DNA from 3 places in the Halomonas elongata DSM 2581 genome. Region 3 is predicted to be linked to each of the others. Evidence: riboswitches for the same ligand, from Rfam matches in the RefSeq annotation. Region 3 holds a riboswitch; each other region holds the start of a gene.
The links. Region 3 has a riboswitch for thiamine pyrophosphate ahead of tenA (thiaminase II). Riboswitches for the same ligand answer to the same signal wherever they lie in the genome.
Positions count from the first base shown of each region.

Region 1 (7,669 bases), 1.3 Mb from region 3:
CAGCCTAATCGCTCGCCACCGGCGTCGCGCCGCTCCTCTGGGCGCCCCCGCTCCCCACTGACTTTCCAGGAGATTCTCCCGATGCCATTCACCATCCCCTTCAAGCGCCATGCCGCGCTGATCGCCGGCCTCTCCGCTCTGCTGGCCACGCCGAGCGTCCTGGCCGAGGAACGCGTGCAGGTCATCGCCAGCTTCAGCATCCTGGCCGATATGGTCGAGCAGGTGGGCGGCGAGCATGTCGAGGTCGACGCCCTGGTCGGCCCGAATGGCGACGCCCATGTCTATTCGCCTCGTCCCGACGATGCTCGCAACCTGGCGCACGCCGACCTGGTGGTGTTCAACGGCATGCACTTCGAGGGCTGGATGGAACGCCTGCTGGAAGCCGGCGACTACGAGGGCCCCAAGGTCGTGGCCACGGCAGGCATCGCGACCCAGGAAGAAGCAGCAGACAGTCAGGACCACGCTCACGCGCGCCACGACCATGCCGATCATGACCACGGCGAGCACGATCACTCGGGACACGATCACGCCGAGCATGACCACTCGGACCATGATCACGCAGCGCACAATCATGCCGAACATGGCCACTCAGGGCACGATCATGACCATGCTCATCACGGCCATGGCCACCTGCATGATCATGGCGGGCAAGACCCGCATGCCTGGCTGGACCCGATGCTCGGCAAGACCTATGTGTCCAATATCCGCGACGGCCTGATCGCCGCCGATCCGGCGCATGAAGCGGAATACCGCCAACGGGCCCAGGCGTACATGGCCGAGCTGGAAGCCCTGGACGCCGAGATCCGCGAGCAGATGTCAGCTCTTCCCGAATCCACCAGCATCATCACCGGCCACGATTCCTTCGGGTATTTCGCGAAGGCCTATGGCGTCAGCTTCCTGTCGCCGGTGGGCCTGTCGACAGCCTCCGAACCCAGCGCCGCCGGCATGGCCGAGTTGATCGACGTAATCAAAGCCAACGACGTCCGCGCGCTGTTCCACGAGAACATGACCAGCCCGGCGCTCATCGACCAGTTGGCCGAGGAAACCGGACGTCCGGTGGCCGGCACCCTCTACTCCGGTGCCCTGGCGCCCGAAGGCGAGGCCAGCACCTATATCGGCATGATGCGCCACAACGCCCACGTGCTGCACGATGCCCTGGCCGAGCCGGAGCATGACCACGAGCACTGATCACCGGGGAGCCCCATGAACCAGCTCGATGCCATGACGGCCTTCGTGCGTGTCGCCGAACTGGGCAGCTACACCCGGGCGGCCGAAGCGCTCGCCTTGTCGCGCACCCGAGTGTCGCGGCTGGTCATGGAGCTGGAAGAGCACCTGCAGGCACGCCTGCTGCAACGCACCACTCGGCGCCTGCACCTGACCGAGGTCGGTGAGCGTTATCTGGCCCATGCCCAGGGCATCCTGCAGGCACTGGAGGATGCCCGGGCCGAAGTCGGTGCCGATGTCCACGCCATGCATGGACATCTGCGCCTCAATGGCCCGATGAGCTTCGGCATTCGCCACCTGTCGCCGCTAGTGGCGAGCTTCATGGTCCAGCATCCCGAATTGCAGGTTCGCCTGGATCTCAACGACCGACGTGTCGATCTGCTGGAGGAAGGCTACGATCTGGCCATTCGCATTGGCGATCTGCCCGACTCCACCCTGGTGGCTCGCCGCCTGACGCACTGTCGGATGGTGCTATGCGCCTCGCCCGAGTACCTGGCAACTCATGGCGCACCACGCCGTCCGGAGGAAATCGCCGGGCACCGCTGCCTGCGCTATCTGGGCGCCTACAGCGGCGATTGGCAACTGGGAGGACAACAGCACGATATTTCGGGTCCTCTGGAAAGCAATAATGGGGATGTTCTCACTCCGGCCGCAGAAGCCGGTCTCGGCATCGCCCACCAGCCCAGTTTCCTGGTAGCCGACAGCATCCGTGCCGGCCGCCTGGTACCGATTGGCACCGACTGGCCGCCCCAGATACTTGGTGTGCACGGCATCTATCCGGCAAGGCGGCACCTCCCGACCAAGGTAGCGCGCTTTCTGGATTTCCTCGCCGATGCCTGGGGCGACCCTCCAATTTGGGAACATGACCTAGGATTGTCGCCAATATCGCAACAGTGATGTTCATGTACTGCTGATTATCCCGGTGAAGTATCGAGATAGAGTGATCCCCATCATCACACGCTCTATCGGAGGACAATCATGCAAGCATACGCCATCACTCTGTTGCGGCTTTCCCTCGGCACCCTCGCCCTGGCTCACGGCCTGCTCAAGGTCTTCGTCTTCACCGTGCCTGGCACCGTAGGCTACTTCGAGTCTCTGGGCCTGCCGGGATTTCTCGCCTACCCGACCATCCTCGCGGAGGTGGGTGGGGGCTTGCTGCTTATCCTGGGGATATATACCCGCTGGATCAGCCTGGCACTGGTCCCTGTTCTGCTTGGCGCCACCTGGGTTCACTCAGGCAATGGGTGGATGTTCTCCAATGAAGGCGGAGGCTGGGAATTTCCTGTCTTCTGGACTCTGGCCCTACTGGTTCAGGCAGGGCTCGGTGGAGGACGCCTGGTCCCGAGCCGACGCCTCGCCTGATCCTGGATTCCATGCTGGTCACGCGCCATGAGGCGTGACTCGGAGGTATCAATCATGCTCCCCAGCCTCTTCATTTCCCACGGTTCGCCGATGCTGGCCCTGACCCGCACCCCGGCCCACGATTTCCTGCGCCAGCTTGGCCGAACGCTTCGCCCTGCCGCGGTGGTGGTCGTCTCGGCCCACTGGGCCAGCCGGCGTCTAATGGTCAGCACCAGTGCCCACCCCGAGACCATCCATGACTTCGGTGGCTTTCCCCGCGAACTCTTCGAGTGCCTGTACCCTGCGCCAGGAGAACCCGAGCTGGCCATGCGCCTGGCCCGCGAGCTCAACGCGGTGCCGGTGGAACGCGGCCTGGATCACGGTGCCTGGGTGCCACTGTCGCTGATGTATCCAGAGGCCGATGTGCCGGTGGTATCGCTGTCGCTGCCCACGGACTGGTCCAGTACCGAACTGGCCGCACTCGGCGAGCGACTCGCCGCATTGCGCGAGGAGAATATCCTGGTGATCGGCTCGGGCAGCCTGACCCACGACCTGCGTTCCGTGAGCACCCTCGACGCGCCGGTACCCGACTGGGTCCGTGTATTCGCCGACTGGGTGCACGAACGATTGATCGATGACGACCGCGACGCCCTGCTCGACTGGCAACAGGCGCCATACGCCCGCGCCAATCACCCCACCCCGGAACATTTCCAGCCATTGCTGGTGGCCATGGGTACCGGCAGACACGCCGAACGGCAACACCACAGCGTGGAACACGGCGTGCTGACCATGGATCTCTATGCCTTCACCTGATCCTTGTGGTCAGGCGCCTGAACTGCAGAGGCCGCCCTGTCGGGCGGCCTCTGCAGTTCTGGATTACGGGGTCGGGGTTCGTCGCTAGTCCCCCTTGTCGGCCATCCGCGCAGCCTCGACCACCTCGATCCAGTAGCCGTCCACGTCCTTGACGAAGACCACATCCGGCATCTTGCCCTGATCCGAACGCTTGATGAATTCGACCTCATTGGCATCGAACCAGGCCTCGGCGGCGTCCAGATCCGGCACCGAGAAGCAGATGTGTCCGAAGCCCTGGGGCTCGGCGTTGCCATCATGATAGGCAAAGTCCGCCTGATCCTCGGTTCCCCAGTTGTGGGTCAGTTCCAGCAGCCCCTTCTGGCTGAAGGTCCAGACGCTGCGCCGGGCCTTGTCCTCCGGCACCTCATCCCCTGCCTCGAGCTTGGCCAGGAAGTACAGGGAGAACTGCATCTCCTCGAAATCCAGCCGGCGCAGCACCTGCATGCCGAAGACACGCGAGTAAAAGTCCAGCGCCGCCTGCGGATCCTTGATCCTCAGCATGGTGTGGTTCAGGCGGAAGCCATCGGTCTCGGCGGCCGGCGCCTTCACGCCGGGGTACTGCTCACCCTGAAAGCTCATGGCGTTCTCCTCTGCTCGTATGGGCTCAGGGTGCCTGCATGGGGGCGAGACGTCGGAATTTCCACCCCACCGGCCGGATGGCGGCGTTTCCTGCGGGCTTCTACATTGATAGAAGCGACCGTCACGTGAAGGGGGCTCGTCATGGCCACCACCGACTTCTCCCCGGGTGATCGCATCACCTACAAGCAACTCTCCCACGCCCTGGCCCACGGGTTCTCGCCCATCGTCGAGGTGGAATCCCAGGATGGCATCTATACGGTGCGCTTCCACCATGCCAGCGGCGTCTCCACCCTCACCGACAAGGCCGGAAATACCTGCACCTACCTGGGTACCGGCGAGATTCGCGAACGCCTCGGCGAACTGGGCCTGACCCACGGCGTATTGACCTGGGACGACCAGTGCGGCGACGAGATGATCGGCGTTCCCGGACACGCCATGACGCCCGAAGAACGCTTGACCCATGGCACGCGTATCGCCTTCCGCTGATACTCGCCAGCGCCAGCATCACGGGCTAGGCTGTAGGCGGGAGAGGGATTCCTTATGCCATGGAGCCGCGCATGCCGCCACGACTTGCCTGCCATCGCCACGTCACGCCCCTGATATCGAAATGGCTGCTGGCAACGCTACTGCTCTCGTGGCTGGCCGGCTGTGCCGGTCCCGACCTGGCGACCCGGGACGGTGGCAATCTCTCCATGGAGCGCACCATGATCCTCGCCGAAGCACGCCAGACGCTCGGCACGCCCTACCGTTTCGGCGGGGACACCCCGAGCGGCCTGGACTGCTCGGGGCTGGTGCAGCTCGCCTACGCCCGGGCGGGCATCAAGGTGCCCCGGACTTCCCGCCGGCAGTTCGAGAACCTGCCGCCGATCGACAAGGCCCGCCCGGGGGATCTGTTGTTCTTCGACACCGCCGGCCGCGGTGATGCCAGCCATGTCGGCATCTACCTGGGGCATGGCCAGATGATCCACGCCCCGGGCCGGGGGCGGCGCGTCACCACCTCGGCGGTGGATCTGGATTACTGGCGGGAGCGGTATCTCGGCGCCGCCGCTCCAGCCCCCTAGAAGACACTGCTTGAGAGCGAATGGCCAAACGTTCAATGGCAGTAGGCGCCGGGGACAAGACGAAGCGAGGGTCATCCGCCATGAATGGCGGATGTAGCGCCCAGGGAGGGGTTCACAGCGCCCTATCGATGGTCCGCTCGAAGCCCGAGCTAAGCGTAAATTCGACTGAGCATATGGCCAGCGGTTGTTTCCACACGCGCCATCATCGTGCAATGCTTGAAACCGTCGAACCGGCACCGCGCCCGCGATGCCACTTACCCATCCATCAGGAGGCCAACATGGCACTGCAACTCGGCGATACAGCGCCCGACTTCACCCAAGAGAGCACTGCCGGCACCATCAATTTCCACGAGTGGGCCGGAGACAGTTGGGTCATTCTGTTCTCGCATCCCAAGGACTTCACCCCGGTGTGCACCACCGAGCTCGGCGAAGTCTCGCGACTCAAGCCGGAATTCGACAAGCGCAACACCAAGGCCATCGGCCTTTCCGTGGACCCGCTCGAGGATCACGAAGCCTGGGCCGGGGATATCCAGGAAACCCAGGGGCAAGGCTTGAACTTCCCGCTGCTGGCGGACGGCGACCGCAAGGTCAGCGACCTCTACGGCATGATTCACCCCAACGCCAACGACACCCTGACGGTGCGCAGCGTCTTCATCATCGATCCGAACAAGAAGGTGCGCCTGACCATCACCTATCCGGCCAGCACCGGCCGCAACTTCGCCGAGGTGCTGCGCGTACTCGACAGCCTGCAGCTCACCGACGAACACAAGCTGGCCACGCCGGTGAACTGGCAGGATGGTGATGACTGCATCATCGTGCCCGCCGTGAGCAACGAAGAGGCCAAGACCCTCTTCCCCGAAGGCTGGGACGAGCAGAAGCCCTACCTGCGCCTGGTCAAGCAGCCCAAGCGTTCCTGAGGCAAAGGACGGCGGCGACGGCAAGGCTCGTCGCCGCCTCTTTACAGGTGCCAACCGGGCACGGATAGTAGAAGGCCTGACGACAGGGGCGCCGGACGCCATGCCGCCCGGCTGAGACGCACCCTCATCACCTGACCCGGATAATGCCGGCGGAGGGAGTCGTGCCGGCCATCCCGAGGCCAGCACCTCCCGCCGCCCGGGAGGCGCCATGCACACCATCGACCTCGCTCGCCACCTGAACCGTGTGCGCGAGACCTGCCCGCTGGTTCACAACATCACCAATCATGTCGCCATGAACACCATGGCCAACGTCCTGCTCGCCCTGGGCGCCTCACCGGCCATGGCCCATGCCCGCGAGGAGGTCGAGGAGTTCGCCGCCCTGGCCGGTGCTCTGACGCTCAACATCGGCACCCTGTCGCCCGACTGGGTGGACGCCATGGACGCTGCCGCCCGCGCCGCCAATGAGGCCGGCACACCCTGGGTACTCGATCCCGTGGCAGTCGGCGCCACGACCCTGCGCCGCAAGGCCGGCGCCCGCCTGCTGGCGCTTTCGCCGACGGTGGTGCGCGGCAATGCCTCGGAAATCATGGCTCTGGCCGAGCAGGGCGGCGGTGGCCAGGGTGTCGACAGCACCGATACCACCGAAGCGGCGGAACGTGCCGCCGTGGACCTGGCTCGGCGCACCGGCGCCGTGATCGCCGTCACCGGCGAAACCGACCTCGTCACCGATGGCGAGCGCCTGGCACGCGTGGCCGGCGGGCATGCCCTGATGCCGCGCGTCACCACCCTGGGCTGTGCCCTGACGGGCGTGGTGGGCGCTCACCTGGCCGTCGCCGAGGACCCATTCGAGGCCTGCGTGGCGGCGTTGGCCGGCTATGCCGTGGCCGGAAGCATTGCCGGAGAGAGCGCCCGGGGGCCGGGCAGTTTCGCCGTGGCCTTCCTCGATGCCCTGCATGCCCTCGACACCGACACCCTGACCGCCCGCGCCCGACTGGAGATCACCCATGCGCGTTGACCTTTCCCTCTATCTGGTCACCGACCCCGAGCTATGCGCCGAGCGTGGCCTGGAGGAAACCGTCGTCGCCGCCGTGCGCGGTGGCGTAACCCTGGTACAGCTACGCGACAAGCACGCCAGCGATGCCGAACTGGTACCCGTGGCGCGACGCCTGAAGACCGCCCTGGCAGGCAGCAGCGTGCCCCTGCTGATCAATGATCGACTGGAGGTGGCCCTGGCCAGCGGCGCCGACGGACTGCACATCGGCCAGGATGACGGCGAAGTCGACGATGCCCGGGCCGCCCTCGGAGCGGACGCCATCCTCGGCCTCTCGGTGCAGACACCCGAGCAACTCGCCCGAATCAATGCCGCCAAACTCGACTATCTGGGGCTGGGGCCAGTCTTCGCCACTCCCAGCAAGCGCGACCACGCCCAGCCTCTCGGCTTCGACGGCCTGGCGGAACTGGCCGGCGCCAGCCCGCTGCCGACCGTGGCCATCGGCGGCCTCAAGGCCGAACACGTCGAGGCCGTGCGTCGCGCCGGCGCCGATGGTTTGGCCGTGATCTCGGCCATCTGCGGCACGCCGGACCCGGAAGCCGCGGCCCGCAGCTTTCACCAGGGCGTTGCCCCGAGGCGCTGAAGGCTGAATCGGCTCATCAGGCGGAGGGGCGCCGGTTCAGGGCGACACGCCGCTCGTGATA
Region 1 covers NC_014532.2:3,863,584-3,871,252, forward strand. Annotated here, with positions in the region: gene HELO_RS18125 (metal ABC transporter permease) at 1-61, shown strand, start outside; gene HELO_RS18130 (metal ABC transporter solute-binding protein, Zn/Mn family) at 82-1,188, shown strand; gene HELO_RS18135 (LysR family transcriptional regulator) at 1,204-2,121, shown strand; gene HELO_RS18140 (DoxX family protein) at 2,203-2,586, shown strand; gene HELO_RS18145 (dioxygenase family protein) at 2,641-3,378, shown strand; gene gloA (lactoylglutathione lyase) at 3,463-3,996, opposite strand; gene HELO_RS18155 (hypothetical protein) at 4,138-4,482, shown strand; gene HELO_RS18160 (C40 family peptidase) at 4,554-5,057, shown strand; gene HELO_RS18165 (peroxiredoxin) at 5,336-5,974, shown strand; TPP riboswitch at 6,049-6,149, shown strand; gene thiM (hydroxyethylthiazole kinase) at 6,183-6,989, shown strand; gene thiE (thiamine phosphate synthase) at 6,979-7,608, shown strand; gene HELO_RS18180 (DMT family transporter) at 7,625-7,669, opposite strand, start outside.
Region 1: it holds a riboswitch for thiamine pyrophosphate, as region 3 does, so the genes downstream of both, thiM (hydroxyethylthiazole kinase) here and tenA (thiaminase II) in region 3, are expected to answer to the same signal.

Region 2 (7,669 bases), 1.9 Mb from region 3:
GCCGGCGGCGCCGACCTCGTCGACCAGGGCACGCATCTCGGTGTCGGGGGCATGGAAGGCATTGCGGTAGGCCAGCCCCGAGCTCATGCCCAGGGCGCCGTCGTCCAGCGCGTCGCGCAGCGAGCGCCGCATGGCCTCGATCTCCGCCGCTTCGGCGGGCCGGGCGAAATCGTCCATCACCTGGCTGCGCAGGCTGGTATGGCCGATCAGTGCGGCGACGTTGACCGAGGGCACGGCGTCGTCCACCGCCCGGGCATAGTCGGCGAAGCTCGGGTAGCGGAAGTCTTCGACGCCGCCCAGCAGGTTCATCGGGTCCGGCACGCTGTCGCGCAGGGTCACGGGCGAGGCGCTGATGCCACAGTTGCCCACCACCACCGTGGTCACGCCCTGGGAGAGCTTGGGCTGCATCTCGGGGGTGCGGATGACGTTGGTGTCGTCGTGGGTGTGGACATCGATGAACCCCGGCGCCAGATAACGCCCGTGGGCCTCGATGACAGTCGTGGCGTCGTCCGCGGCGAGCCTTCCCACGGCGACGATGCGCTCGCCGCTCACGGCGATGTCGGCTGGAAAGGGCGCGGCGCCGGTACCGTCGAGCACCATGGCGCCGCGAATCAGCAGGTCGTGATGCATGTCAGTCCCCCAGGGGCTGGCGGTTGTCGCCGCCGCGATGGGCGTCCAGGGTGATCTTGAGCCGGCGCAGCTTGTCGCGGCTTCGATCCTGATGACGCAGGGCCAGTTCGAGGGCCAGCACATCGATGGCGGCGAGCACGGCATAGCGCGATGCCGAGGGGTGATAGATGAAGTCGGTCTCGCGGGCGGCTACCGGCAGCACGACATCGGCGGTCTCGGCCAGGGGCGAGCCGTTGGCGGTGATCGCCACGACCCTGGCACCGTACTGGCGGGCGATCTGTGCCGACTCGACGATCTCGGGCGTGTAGCCGCTCACCGAGAGGGTGACCACCACATCGTCGGGCTCCAGGGTCGAGGCCACCATGCGCGGCAACAGCGATTGCGGATAGGCGCTGATCGCGTAGCCCAGCCTGACCAGCCGAAACTGCAGTTCCTGGGCCAGCATGGTGGAGCCGCCGCCGGCGCCGAACACCAGGATCTGGCGGGCACCGTCGAGTAGTTCGATGGCCCCGGCGACGTCGGCCTGTTCCATCAGTTCGCGATTGACTTCGAGCGTCTGGGTGGCGATGTCGTAGACGGCGCCGAGTCCATCGGTATCGCCGGCGTCCTGGATGAAGCGACGCCCGGCGGCCAGGGCGCGGGCCAGGCGCAGCTTGAGGTCGCGTACGTTCTGGCAACCCACGGCACGGGCGAAGCGGGTCACGCTGGCGTCGCTGACGTCGGCGCGTGCGGCGATGTCACCGATGCTGGCTTCGCTGACGAAGTCGATATCGGCGAAGATCAATTCGGCGACCTTCTTTTCGGCGTCACGCAAGCCGGCGAAATCGCTGGTGATGCGTGACAGGATGTCGATGTCCTGAGTCACCATTGGCTCCTGGCGTGTGGTGAATGGCTTGGAAACACTGCTTAAATGCCTACGCGTGCTAATCACTACGCTCGGCGATTTATTCAGCGTTTCCTTGGATCCTTAGAGAAGGGCCTGTGGTTGCCTGTCGATCAAGGTATGGTATTTTCTAACAAGAAATCAATATGTGTGAAAGTTTTTATCAGGGCGCCGTCGCGAAGGCGGTGTCGCAAGGCCCGATTCCCGAACACGAGGAGTGACGAGATGCGTCAGATGGCGTCGAAGATGGGTGACAAGGGAGTCCCGGAATCCGGGACCTCGCTGCTGGAGGGCGTGAGTCTGCCGGCGGCGGCGATCCAGGAAGCGCCGCTGGCGCACAACCTGGCGTGGATGCAGCGTTTCGCCGAGTCGCATGGCGCAGAGCTGGCGCCGCACGGCAAGACCACCATGACGCCCGAGCTGTTCCGTCGTCAGCTCGAGGCGGGCGCCTGGGGCATCACCCTGGCCACCGCACCGCAGTGTCGCGCGGCGTTCGTCAGTGGAGTCGAGCGGTTGTTGATGGCCAACCAGCTGGTGGGCCGTGCCAACATGGCGATCATTGCCGATCTGATCGAGGCGGGCGCCGACTTCCACTGCGTGATCGATGGCGAGGACAATGCGCGGGCCCTGGGGCGTTTCTTCTCTGAACGTGGCCTGACCCTCAAGGTGCTGATCGAGCTGGGCGTCGAAGGCGGGCGCACCGGCTGCCGTTCCGTCGAGGCGGTGAGCGAGCTGGCCCGGATCGTCGACACCGAGCCGGGCCTGGCATTGGCCGGCATGGAAGGCTACGAGGGCGTGGTGCATGCCGAGGATCCGGTGCCGGCGATTCGCGATTACGCCGCACGGCTGGTCGAGGCCGCCCGTCGCCTGGATGACGAGGGCCGGTTCGGCGTGGATGCCCCGATCATCACCGCCTCGGGATCGGCCTGGTATGACCTGATCGCCGAGACCTTCGACGCCGCCGAGCTGCGCTCCCGCTTCACCCCGGTGATCCGCCCGGGCTGCTATGTGGTGCACGATCATGGCATCTATCGCCAGGCCCAGCGCGGCGTGCTGTCGCGGCGGCCCGATCTGCACGAAGGGCTGCGGCCGGCGCTCGAGGTCTTCGCCCAGGTGCAGTCGTTGCCCGAGCCGGGACTGGCCATCGTGGCGCTCGGCAAGCGCGACATCGGCTTCGATCACCTGCCCGAGCCGCTGCGCCGCTATCGCGAGGGCGGCTCGGCGGACGAGGTGCTGAGCGTGTCGGGCTGGGAGCTCACCAAGCTGATGGACCAGCATGCCTTCATCCGCTTGCCCGAGCACGCCGACAATGTACGGGTCGGTGACGTGGTGGCCTTCGGGGCTTCCCACCCCTGCCTGACCTTCGACAAGTGGCGGCGCATCTGCCTGGTCGATGAACACCTGACGGTGACCGAGACGCTCGAAACGGCGTTCTGAGCCACTGTTCGTCTTCCACTGCTGAGTGTGGCATGCTGTCGGGCGGTCCTTCCGGGCCGTCATGCACAGGGTGATTTTCGCGGCCTGTGCCCCACAATTCATTCACTGTCGCCAGGGGAGTCTCGTACCGACGGGGCTGAGAAAGCGCGTGACGCTGACCCTGGAACCTGATCCGGTTCACACCGGCGGAGGAAGTGCGACATGCCTTACTTGACGTCAGCCGTGCTCGGCGCGGCGCTGCTGTGTTTTGCCTACCTGGGCCTGCGGGCCCGCCGGGCCGATGGCCCCCTCGACGACTATGTGACCGCTCGCAACTCCCAGAGCGCCCGCTCGCTGGGCGTTTCCTTCCTGGCATCGGGCATGGGGGCCTGGATTCTCTTCGCGCCACCGGAGATCGGTGCCATGGTCGGGCCGTTGGCGCTGGTCGGCTATGCCCTCGGCTCCGCCTTGCCCTTCATCGTGCTGAGCCTGTACGGGCCGGTGATCCGTCGTTACCTGCCCGAGGGGCGCAGCATCGGCGAGTTCGCCGAGGCCTGCTATGGGCAGGGCGTGCGGCGCTGGGTCACGCTCGTTTCGATCCTCTACATGGCGTGTTTCCTGGCCGCCGAACTGACGGCCATTGGCGCGATTGCCTCCTTGCTTTCCGAGGTGCCGGCGGGGCTGGTGGTGATGGGCGTGGCGGTCGTCACCCTGGTGTACACGGCAGTGGGCGGACTGCGTGCCAGCCTGGCCACGGATCGCTGGCAGGGCTGGCTGCTGCTGGCGCTTCTGGTGCTGGTGGCCGGCGTGGTGGTCTGGGTCCTGCCGCCCTTGCCGGAAAACGCGTCAATGCCGACCACGCCTTCGGTGAATGCCCTCTCGGTGGCCTTGACCCTGATTATCGCGGTCACGGCGGCGGAGCTGTTCCACCAGGGGTACTGGCAGCGTGTCTGGGCCGCCGAGACGAATGGCGCACTGGGGCGCGGCGCCCTGCTGGGCGGGGTTGGCGTGCTGCTGGTGGTCATGGTGATCGGTGGCCTCGGCATTCTGGCCGCCATGCATGGATTGCCGTTGGGCGAGCCGCCGATTCCCTTCTTCGCGCTGCTGGCCGAGGCGCCGGGTTGGCTGGCCGTGCCGGCACTGGTGCTGGCCGTCACCCTGGTGGCGTCGAGCGTGGATACCCTGCAGAACGCCATCGCCTCCCTGGTGGTGGCGGGCTCCGGGCGTCGCGGGCTATCCATCGGCTCCGCGCGGCTGGCCACCGTGGTCCTGATGGTCCCGGTGGTGGTGGTCGCCCTGCAGGAACTCTCCGTGTTGCGGCTGTTTCTGATCGCCGATCTGCTGTGTGCGGCCACCGTGGTGCCGGTCTTGCTGGGCGTCTGGCGGCGGATGGGCTCCCTGGCGGCAATGGCCGGCGGTGTGGCAGGCCTGGTGGGTGCGGTCGTGCCGGGCTGGGTGGCCCAGGGCAGCCTGATGGCGGGCGTTCAGGCGGCCAGCTTCCCGGGTGGCATTCCCACCTTGTCGCCGTTTCTCTGCGCCCTGATCGCCTCGACGCTGGTCAGTCTGTTGATTGCCTGGTGTCGGCCCGCCCGGCGTTCCCGGTCGGTCGCCTCCGAGGGTGTCTCCTGAGTCGCGAGTGCCAATGGGCAGGCCTTCCCGGGTTGCCAGCGCGGGTGTGGCCAGCCACCCTCTAAGGTCTGACTAGCGAGCCGAGACCCGAGGAGAACCCGCATGAGCGATACGCCAAGTGATTCACGTCGTCGCTATTCCGCCCCGGTGGTGGATGGCGTCGGCAAGTCGGCCAGCCGCGCCATGCTGCGCGCGGTGGGCTTTTCCGATGACGACTTCAGCAAGCCGCAGGTGGGTATCGCCTCGACCTGGAGCCAGGTCACGCCCTGCAACAGCCATCTCGGCGAGCTGGCCGATCGGGCCAGTGCCGGCGCCGATGCGGCCGGTGGCAAGGGTGTGATCTTCAACACCATCACCATTTCCGATGGCATCGCCAACGGCACCGAGGGCATGAAGTACTCGCTGGTGTCGCGGGAGGTGATCGCCGATTCCATCGAGACGGTGGCCGGTTGCGAGGGCTTCGACGGCCTGGTAGCGCTGGGCGGCTGCGACAAGAACATGCCGGGGTGCCTGATGGGACTGGCCAGGTTGAACCGCCCCAGCGTCTTTGTCTATGGCGGTACCATCATGCCCGGTGCCGATCATACCGACCTGGTTTCGGTGTTCGAGGCCATGGGCGCCCACAGTCGTGGTGATCTCGATCTCATCGACGTGAAGCGCATCGAGGAAACGGCGATTCCCGGCCCCGGTGCCTGCGGCGGCATGTATACCGCCAACACCATGGCCTCGGCCATCGAGGCGCTGGGCATGAGCCTGCCGGGCAGCTCCGCACAGAATGCCGTGTCGGACGAGAAGCGAGCCGACAGTCATGCGGCAGGGGAGGCGGTGCTGAACCTGCTCGAGCATGACATCAAGCCCTCGGACATCATGACCCGGGAGGCCTTCGAGAATGCCATCACCGTGGTGATCGCGCTGGGCGGCTCGACCAATGCCGTGCTGCACCTGATCGCCATGGCCGACACCATCGGCGTGTCGCTGAGCCTCGAGGATTTCACCGCCATCGGCCGCCGCGTACCGGTGCTTGCCGACCTGCGCCCCAGCGGGCACTACATGATGAGCGAGCTGGTCGCCATCGGCGGCATCCTGCCATTGATGAAGACCCTGCTCGACGCCGGCCTGCTGCATGGCGATTGCCTGACGGTGACGGGGCGGACCCTGGCGGAAAACCTGGCCGATGTTGCCCCCTATCCCGAGGGCCAGTCGATCATCGCGCCCCTCGATGCGCCGCTCAAGGACGAGAGCCACCTGCGCATCCTCTACGGCAATCTGGCGCCGGAAGGTGCGGTGGCCAAGATCACCGGCAAGGAAGGCACCCGCTTTACCGGCACGGCACGGGTGTTCGGTTCCGAAGAGCAGGCCCAGGCGAGCATCAACGACGGCGGCGTGGTGGCCGGCGATGTGGTGGTCATTCGTTACGAGGGGCCGCGCGGCGGGCCCGGCATGCGCGAGATGCTGACGCCGACCTCGGCGATCATGGGGCGGGGGCTCGGCGATCAGGTGGCCTTGATCACCGACGGGCGCTTCTCCGGCGGCAGCCACGGTTTCGTGGTCGGCCACGTCACGCCCGAGGCCTTCGACGGTGGCCCGCTGGCGCTGGTGGAGGATGGCGACAGCATCACCATCGATGCCGAGGCCAACACCATCGACGTGGCTCTGGATGACGACGAACTGGCGCGTCGCCGCGCCGCCTGGCAGCGCCCCGAGCCTCGCTACACCCGGGGCGCCCTGGCCAAGTACGCGCGGGTCGTCAGCTCGGCCTCGATGGGCGCGGTGACCGATCGGCTGGAGTGACCGGGGTCACTCCGAAATGGCCGAGCGCATCATGTCCTCGAAGGACTTGGCGTTTTCGGGCAATTCGAAGATATCCGGCGCCGGAGAGGCGTCGGTCATCTCGGCCAGCCGGAAGCGGTCGCCGAAGCGCAGCATGCCCAGGCCGCGTTCTTCCAGCGTCGTGGCGATGGGATCGGACTCGCCGGTCATGCTGCGCTGATAGTCGTGGAAGGCCGACATCAGCTCGAGCACTTGCGGGTCGTCGCTGAGCACGAGCTCGTCATCGTGCGCGCTGCCGTTCTTGTCGGTCCATTGAAGCCGGTAGACATCGCCTTCGAGGCCGGCGATGGATTCGCTGTCGCCCGTGGCCTCGAGGGCATCCACCCGGCTGGCCTGCTGGCCGGCGATGGTCTCGACCTCGCCACCGCCCATGTTCTCGGCCATGCCCTTGAGCTTGGCCATGTCCATGACCATGGTCTGCCCCTGCACCTGGGTGACCAGGTAGCCCTTGCCGTCGCGCAGCAGCATGAAACCGGCCTGTGACTGGCCGGGGAAGTCCATTCGCAGGTTTTCACCCGCCCAGCGCACGTTCATGGTGACGCCGCCCTGATCCGATTGTGCTTCCAGGGTGGCCTGACCATCGGCCAGCGCGGGGGCCGAAGCGGTCATGACGAGTCCGGTGGCCAGCAGGCCGGTGGCGAGGTGTCGCATGGGATTTCTCCATGTCACTGAGGGTTGCCATATGCCCCGGGCGGCGTTCGTCGGCACCCGGGGCAGCGTCCGGTCGCTCAGGAAGCGGTGAACTCGGGATCGATGGTTCGCCGCAGGGTCCGCAGCTCATCGAGAGTGAGTTGTTCCAGGCGCCCGGCGAGCAGGTCGCTGATCTTCTGCATCGGCAGGCCGGCGCGGCGGGCAATGTCGCGGCTGCCGAGATCAGAGATGGCGATCAGCCGGGTGATGATGCGCATGAGGCGCGTGCGTTGTTCCAGATCCCTGACATCGAGGTCAGGGCACCTTCGTGGAGGAGGATCGCTGGGATCCGTATCACAGGTATGGCTTGCCGTGCTCATGATGCTCCAGTGGGATGGACGACCGCTACAGGATGCTATCTTTTTCCCACTTTCGCCAGTGTCTCGCAAGCCCGATCCGGCAGGTCGCCGAGGGGAGGCCGACGGGGAGGGCGAGAGAGGGGAAATCGACGGAACAGACTACGACAAAAGAGGGAGAAGACGTGCAGGCTCGCGTTGTCATTCAATAGGTGTCGATGTTATTTGTTTTTTTCGACGATTTATAAATCGAACGCCACGATCCCGTGACGACCATCCATCGATAACAACCGAT
Region 2 covers NC_014532.2:596,476-604,144, forward strand. Annotated here, with positions in the region: gene HELO_RS02745 (N-acyl-D-amino-acid deacylase family protein) at 1-630, opposite strand, end outside; gene HELO_RS02750 (MurR/RpiR family transcriptional regulator) at 632-1,495, opposite strand; gene HELO_RS02755 (amino acid deaminase) at 1,739-2,950, shown strand; TPP riboswitch at 3,054-3,162, shown strand; gene HELO_RS02760 (SLC5/6 family protein) at 3,152-4,558, shown strand; gene ilvD (dihydroxy-acid dehydratase) at 4,661-6,349, shown strand; gene HELO_RS02770 (hypothetical protein) at 6,356-7,039, opposite strand; gene HELO_RS19390 (XRE family transcriptional regulator) at 7,117-7,398, opposite strand.
Region 2: it holds a riboswitch for thiamine pyrophosphate, as region 3 does, so the genes downstream of both, HELO_RS02760 (SLC5/6 family protein) here and tenA (thiaminase II) in region 3, are expected to answer to the same signal.

Region 3 (7,669 bases):
GTGCCGTGACCGGCCAGTTCGATGGTGGTGCGCTGACACTGCTGGTGATCTTCTGCCTGTGGCAGATGCCGCATTCCTATGCCATCGCCATCTTTCGATTGAAGGATTATCAGGCGGCCCGGATTCCGGTATTGCCGGTGGTCAGGGGCATCAAGACCGCCAAGCATTATATCCTCGGCTACATCCTGGCCTTCGTCTTCGCCTCGCTGGCGTTGAGCGTGGCAGGGTACGCCGGCCCGGGATATTTCGTCGTCGCCCTGGTGATGGGCGTCTACTGGCTCTATCTCGCCATGCAGGGCTATCGCGTACATGACGAGGAGCGCTGGGCGAAACGTGTCTTTGCCTTTTCGATCATCACCATCACGGCGCTGAGCCTGATGATGTCGGTAGACGCCAGTCTGCCGCCGGCAACTCCCCTGTGGACTGCCCTTAACTGATTCTGCCTGTGTCATATCCGGGGGGCACATCCCCCGGATTCCTGCCTATACTCAAGTCGACGGAACAATAATGCAGTGGACCGACGGGCCAGTCCCGGTCCGTCTCCGGCAGGAGGTAGCGCTATGTTGACACATGTATGGGGTCTGATCGCCCACCCGAATCGCGAGTGGAAACAGATCAAGGAAGAGCGTGAGACGCTCACCCACCTCTACGAGCATCATGTCCTGTTGCTGGCGGCCATCCCGGTCGTCTGCTCCTATATCGGCACCACGCAGGTCGGCTGGAGTCTAGGAGGCGGTACCACCATACAACTGGGTTATCTGGATGCCCTGGGGGCCGGGGTTGTCTTCTACCTGGTGATCCTGGCGGCGGTCTATGCGGTCGGCAAGATCATCCGCTACATGGCCAAGCGCTATACTCGTCCACCAAGCCAGAGTCAGTGCATCGTCTTTGCCGGATACGTGGCCACCCCGATGTTCTTGAGTGGCATCGTGGCGGTCTATCCGCTGATCTGGCTGTGCCTGCTGGCCGGTGTCATCGGTCTTTGCTATACCGCTTATCTGCTGTATCTCGGCATTCCTTCCTTCCTCAATATCAGCAAGGAGGAAGGGTTCATCGTCTCCAGTACCACCCTGGCCTTCGGGGTACTGATTCTCGAGGCTCTGCTCGGGATGACGGTGCTGCTGTGGGGGTATGGCGAGCGCATTATCCTGTCGATTATCGGGTAGGTCGCTGGCCGGTACCGATCCTGAAAGGCGAACGGGCGACCCATTGGGTCGCCCGTTCGTGTTTGGGGAACTGTGTGCGCGACGACGCAGCAGGATGCGTCGACGTCGGGACGTTCAGTCGCCCGTCTGTTGCTCGACCTCCTTCAGGGCCCGTTCCAGCTGCTCGACGCTGCGTTCGATATTGTGCAGCTTGTCGAGACCGAACAGTCCGATGCGAAAGCTCTGGAAATCCTCGCCTTCGTCGCACATCAAGGGCACTCCGGCAGCAACCTGAACGCCGGCCTTGGCGAACTTGGCGGCGATCTCTGCGTCGTCGGTGTAGCTCACCACCACGCCCGGCGCCTCGTAGCCAGGTGCAGCGACGCTCTGGAAGCCATGCTCGGCGAGCATCTCGCGTACGCGACGGCCCAGCTCGAACTGCTCGTCGCGGACCTTGTCGAGGCCATAGGCTTCGGTCTCGGCGATGACGTCGCGCAACTGGCGCAACCCGTCGGTCGGCAGGGTGGCGTGATAGGCATGGCCGCCTGCCTCGTAGGTCTCCATGATCGACAGCCACTTGCGCAGGTCGCAGGCAAAGCTTGAGCTGGTCGTTTCATCGATGATCTCGCGCGCCAGGCGGGAGAGCATGACCAGGCCGCAGCAGGGTGAGGCGCTCCAGCCTTTCTGCGGAGCGCTGATCAACACATCGACGCCGATGTCGAGCATGTCGACCCAGGCGGTGCCGGAAGCGATGCAGTCCAGCACGAACAGGCCGTTTTCCTCATGAATCGCCTCGGCGATGCGCCGCATGTACTCGTCGGGCAATATCATGCCCGATGCGGTTTCGACATGGGGCGCGAAGACCAGATCGGGTTGCTGATCATGGATCGCCTCGATCACCTCGTCGATATCGGGGGGCGCGAAAGGGGAGGTGGGATCGTCGTCATCGACACGGCGTGCCTTGCGGACGTAGAGGTCCGAGGGGATCTTGCCGCGGTCCAGTATCTGGGTCCAGCGGTAGCTGAACCAGCCGTTACGGATGACCAGGCAACGCCGGTCGGTGGCAAACTGGCGGGCCACCGCCTCCATGCCGAAGGTGCCGCTGCCGGGGACGATGACCGTCGAATGCGCACGGTAGACTCGCTTCAGGGCGGCGGAAAGGTCGTGCATCACCTCCTGGAAGTTCTGCGACATGTGGTTCAAGGCGCGATCGGTGTAGACCACCGAATATTCGAGCAGTCCATCGGGGTCGACATCGGGTAGCAAGCCGGCCATTTCTTTCTCCGTCGTGGGTGGAGCTTCAAGCATATTCCGAGGATATGCGTATTCCGGACCGTAGACCAGCCTGTCCCGTATTTATCCTGTCGTGTATGGGGGCGTGAGGCCAGGCCGGGGCGCGCGAATGCCCCGGCCTCGACGCCGGATCAAACCTCCTTGTAAAGCTCGGCGCCCTGTTCGCGGAATTTCTCCGCCTGCTCCTCCATGCCTTTCATGACCGCCTCCTGATCACCGTCCAGTCCCTTGTCGCGGGCGTAGTCGCGGACTTCCTGGCTGATCTTCATCGAGCAGAACTTGGGGCCGCACATGGAGCAGAAGTGGGCCACCTTGGCGGAGTCCTTGGGCAGGGTCTCGTCGTGATATTCCCGGGCGGTGTCCGGATCCAGGCCGAGGTTGAACTGGTCTTCCCAGCGGAACTCGAAGCGCGCCTTCGACAGGGCATTGTCGCGGCGCTGGGCGGCCGGGTGACCCTTGGCGAGATCCGCCGAGTGGGCGGCGATCTTGTAGGTGATGATGCCGGTCTTGACGTCGTCCTTGTTGGGCAGGCCCAGGTGCTCCTTGGGCGTCACGTAGCAGAGCATGGCGCAGCCGTACCAGCCGATCATCGCCGCGCCGATCCCCGAGGTGATGTGGTCGTAGCCGGGGGCGATGTCGGTGACCAGCGGGCCCAGTGTGTAGAAGGGCGCCTCGTCGCACTCGCGGAGCTGCTTGTCCATGTTCTCCTTGATCAGGTGCATGGGCACGTGACCGGGGCCTTCGATCATCACCTGCACATCGTGCTTCCAGGCGATGCGAGTCAGCTCGCCGAGGGTCTCGAGCTCGGCGAACTGTGCCTCGTCGTTGGCATCGGCCACCGAGCCGGGGCGCAGGCCGTCGCCCAGCGAGAAGGCCACGTCGTACTGTTTGCAGATCTCGCAGATTTCCTCGAAGTGCGTGTAGAGGAAGCTTTCCTGGTGGTGGTAGAGGCACCACTTGGCCATGATCGAGCCACCGCGCGAGACGATGCCGGTGGTGCGCTTGGCGGTCAGGGGCACGTAGCGCAGCAGCACGCCGGCATGGATGGTGAAGTAGTCCACGCCCTGTTCGGCCTGCTCGATCAGGGTGTCGCGGAACACTTCCCAGGTGAGGTCCTCGGCCACACCCTTGACCTTCTCGAGTGCCTGGTAGATGGGCACGGTGCCGATCGGTACCGGGGCGTTGCGGACGATCCACTCGCGGGTCTCGTGGATATTCTGCCCGGTGGAGAGATCCATGATGGTATCCGCGCCCCAGCGGATGCCCCAGGTCATCTTGTCGACTTCTTCCTCGATGGAGGAGGTGACCGCCGAGTTGCCGAGGTTGCCGTTGATCTTCACCAGGAAGTTGCGGCCGATGATCATCGGCTCGGATTCCGGGTGGTTGATGTTGTTGGGAATGATGGCGCGGCCGGCGGCCACTTCGGCACGCACGAACTCCGGGGTGATCTCCTCGGGTAGATGGGCGCCGAAATTCTCGCCGGGATGCTGGTGGCCGAGGATACGTTCCACCTCTTCGGTGCCCAGGGCTTGCCGGCGCTGGTTCTCGCGGATGGCGATGAATTCCATCTCGGGGGTGATGATGCCCTGGCGAGCGTAATGAAGCTGGGTGACGTTCTTTCCGGCCTTGGCGCGGCGGGGTGTGCGGGTCAGCTCGAAGCGCAGCGGAGCGAGCATGGGGTCGTTGGCGCGGCGCTGGCCGTACTCGGAGGTGGGGCCGTCGAGGAATTCGGTGTCGTCGCGCTCCTCGATCCAGGTACGGCGCAGTTCGGGCAGCCCGCGGCGCAGGTCGATGCTGGCCTCGGGGTCGGTGTAGGGGCCGGAGGTGTCGTAGACCAGCAACGGCGGGTTGTCTTCGTCGGCCCCGGAGGTGCTGGTCGGCGAGAGGCTGATCTCGCGGAAGGGGACGCGGATGTCGGGCCGCGAGCCCTCGACATGGATCTTGCGCGAACCCGGCAGGGCCTGGACGGCGGCCTCGTCGACGCGGGCGGTTTCGTTGAGGAAGTTGGTGGTCTTGCTCATGGTCGTGCTCCCTTGGCTTGGATGATTTGTCAGGGAGGACCGCTGGGGGACAGGGGCCACCGGGCGGGATGGTCCGGCGGCGTATCGCTTGATCCCTACGCTGGTCCTAGCCAGTGCAGAGGGTATTTACAAATGCCACGAGCGATGGCCAGGGCTAGGCGAAATCAGCCGAAAACGCGGAGTTTACGATGAGGTAAATGAGCATTTTGAGGCTGATTTCAACGCGGCATGGCCGAGCGCAGTAGTTTGTAAACACCCTCTCAGGTTCAACGGGATCCATGCTGTTTTCGCATGATCTCAGCCGTCGTCAACGGCACCCCGTCAAGCGTGGTAGTGCCCGCCATTGCTGGCGGACGGTTTCAGTGCCGGGAAGTTTCTGCCTGGAGCTCCTGGCGTCCGCGCAGCCGGCAATGGTTATCAAGGCAGTGGGCTAGTCCGCGCGGTCCAGCCCCATCTGCCAGAAGTCGATCTCCAGGCGGGTGGCGTCGCGGAAGATGCCCGCCAGCCGCGCGAAGCGCTCGGGTGTGACCTCCGCCAAACGAGCGTCCAGCCAGGCAACTTCGTCGTGCATGGCCCCCTGGAAATCGTCGCTTTCGTACATGGCGATCCAGGCGTCGAAAGGATTGTCGTCGCCCCGTATGGTTTCCTGGCGCGCGTTCAGCCAGTTGGCGATCTCGCCGTAACCCACCAGGCAGGGGGAGAGCGCCACGTGAAGGTCGAGCAGATCGCCGCGACTGCCGGTGTCCAGTACGTAACGGGTATAGGCGAGAGTGGCGCGGGCTTCGGGCAGCTTGGCCAGGTCATCCTCGGAAATGCCCCATTCGCGGCAGAACCCCACGTGCAGGCCGAGCTCCACGTCGAGAATGGTCTTGAGCCCCTCGAAGGCATGGCGCAACTCGGTCAGGTCGTGGCTCTTGTAGGCCGCCAGAGCATAGGCCCGGGAGAAGTGGATCAGGAACAGGTAGTCCTGCTGCAGGTAGTGGCGAAAGGCCGCCGGGTCGAGGCTGCCATCACCGAGGGAGCGAACGAAGTCGTGCTCGATATAGGCGCGCCAGTCTTGCTGGCAGGCGTCGGTCAGGTCGCTGAAACGATAACCCATCATGTCTCCGGTGTCGGGATCCGGAAAGCGGGCGAAGCGAAACGAGGAGGGAGGACTGCCGGGAGAAGAGGTCGAGTCCACCGCCTGATTCCCTACGCCGGTTCACGTGCGCGATGGCGCACCTACCCGGATCAGGTTCCACGGGATCAACGCTGTGTTCGTCGCGAACGCGCGTCATCTCAGCCGGCTCAACCGGCACCCCGTCAAGCGAGTGGCCTCAGTCTAGCAGCTTGTTCGGCAATGAACAGTCCCCCTCGTCATTTGCCGATACCTTGCTGCTGAGTGGGCGGGTGGCGTGCCCAGTCCCGCGAGAAGGATTGAAGCGGCATGTCGCAGGGGCGTTCCGCAGGCGGCGGCGCCGGCTCGGCATTGCCGTCGACGGTGGCGGGAAGCGTCAGCCCTTTCAACACGGCGGGTGGGGCCGTCTCGCTGGGTACCAGCAACAGGCCACGTTGCCGTAGGCGTCGGCCGATGGTGAGGCTGCTGCTCAGGCGAACCAGGGGCGCGGCCAGCATCAGGCCCAGCCAGACGGGCGTCAGCCACCAGAAGAAGGTCGGGGTGTACCACCAGGTGATCCAGGCCCAGAAGGTGCCCGCCAGGGTGCCCGGCCAGGTATGGCGCAGCGCTTCGCGCCAGGGCAGGGCACGTCCCTCGCGGGATTGTGGATTCCAGGCGACCGTGCGCCCGCTCAACACTTCGATCACGAAGCGGCTGTGAAAGACCATCATCAGCGGGGCGATCAGCATCGCGAACAGGGCTTCCAGCAGGGCGCTCGCCGCCAGCTTGGCCCGACCGCCGTACAGGCCCGGATGCCGGCGCAACGCCAGGCAGACGCCCAGGACCTTGGGCATCAGCAGCATCGCCAGGGTGCCGCCGAGCAGGGGCATGATCAGGTTGGGTGGGGCGATGGGCCAGTTGGGAAAGAGCTGGGCGTTGGAGGTGAAGAAGTTGGGCTCGATGAGAGCGCGCATCAGGGCGTCGATGGTGCTGACCACCAGGATCGCCAGCCAGATCAGCGATGACAGGTAGGCCAGGGCGCCGCACAGGAAATGCACACGGCTGAGCATGTGCAGGCCGCTGCCACCCAAGAGGCGCAGGTGCTGCAGGTTGCCCTGGACCCAGCGGCGATCGCGCTTGGCGTAGTCGAGGATATGGCTCGGCATTTCCTCGAAGCTGCCGCCGAGATCGGTGCGCATGCGCACTTCCCAGCCGGCGCGTCGCAACAGGGCCGCCTCGACGAAGTCGTGGCTCAGGATGTCGCCGCCGAGTGGCGGGCGTCCGGGCAGTTCGGGGAGTCCGCAATGTCGAGTGAAGGCGTCGACGCGCATGATGGCGTTGTGCCCGAAGTAGTTGGCGGCATCGGACTGCCAGAAGCTCAGCCCGGTGGCCAGCATGGGCGAATAGACGGCGGCGGCGAACTGGTTGGCGCGGCCGAACAGGCTGTCCTGGCGGACCGGGATCGGCACTGTCTGCAGCAGGCCGAGGCGCGGATTGGCTTCCATCTCCGCGATCAGTTGGTGCACGGTGTCACCGCTCATCAGGCTGTCGGCGTCGAGCACCAGCATGAAGTCATAGTGCTGCCCCCAGCGCTGGCAGAAGTCGCCCAGATTGCCGGCCTTGCGGCCGGCATTGCTGTCACGGTGCCGGTAGTGGAGCTGGCAGTGGTCGGCAAGGCGATGCTGCAGCGCGGCCATGGTGGCGCGTTCCCGGGCGACGATGTCGGCGTCGGTGCTGTCGCTGAGTACGAAGGCTTCGATGCGTCGTGCTTCGGTGATCGGCGGCAGGTCTCGACAGGTGGCCTCGAGACCGGCGGCTACCCGTTCGACATCCTCGTTGTGGATCGGCATGACCAGAGCGGTGCGAGAACGCGCATCCTCAGGCGGTCTGGGGGGCGATACCTTGGTCAGGCTGAGTGGATCGCGGCCGGCCAGGGACAGCACGAAGCCGATGATCCCACTCCAGAAAGCGATGACGATCCAGCCGAAGGTCACGGTGAACAGCGCGAGGATGGCGAGTTCCAGCGGGGTCAGGCCGCCGACATGGAGGATACGGAACATGGTCCCCAGGCCCAGGCCGGTCGTGGCGGCGACCAGCAGGGCGAAGACCAGGCG
Region 3 covers NC_014532.2:2,523,194-2,530,862, reverse strand. Annotated here, with positions in the region: gene cyoE (heme o synthase) at 1-437, shown strand, start outside; gene HELO_RS11845 (Yip1 family protein) at 561-1,166, shown strand; gene HELO_RS11840 (aminotransferase class V-fold PLP-dependent enzyme) at 1,281-2,420, opposite strand; gene thiC (phosphomethylpyrimidine synthase ThiC) at 2,570-4,459, opposite strand; gene tenA (thiaminase II) at 4,890-5,558, opposite strand; TPP riboswitch at 5,630-5,771, opposite strand; gene mdoH (glucans biosynthesis glucosyltransferase MdoH) at 5,816-7,669, opposite strand, start outside.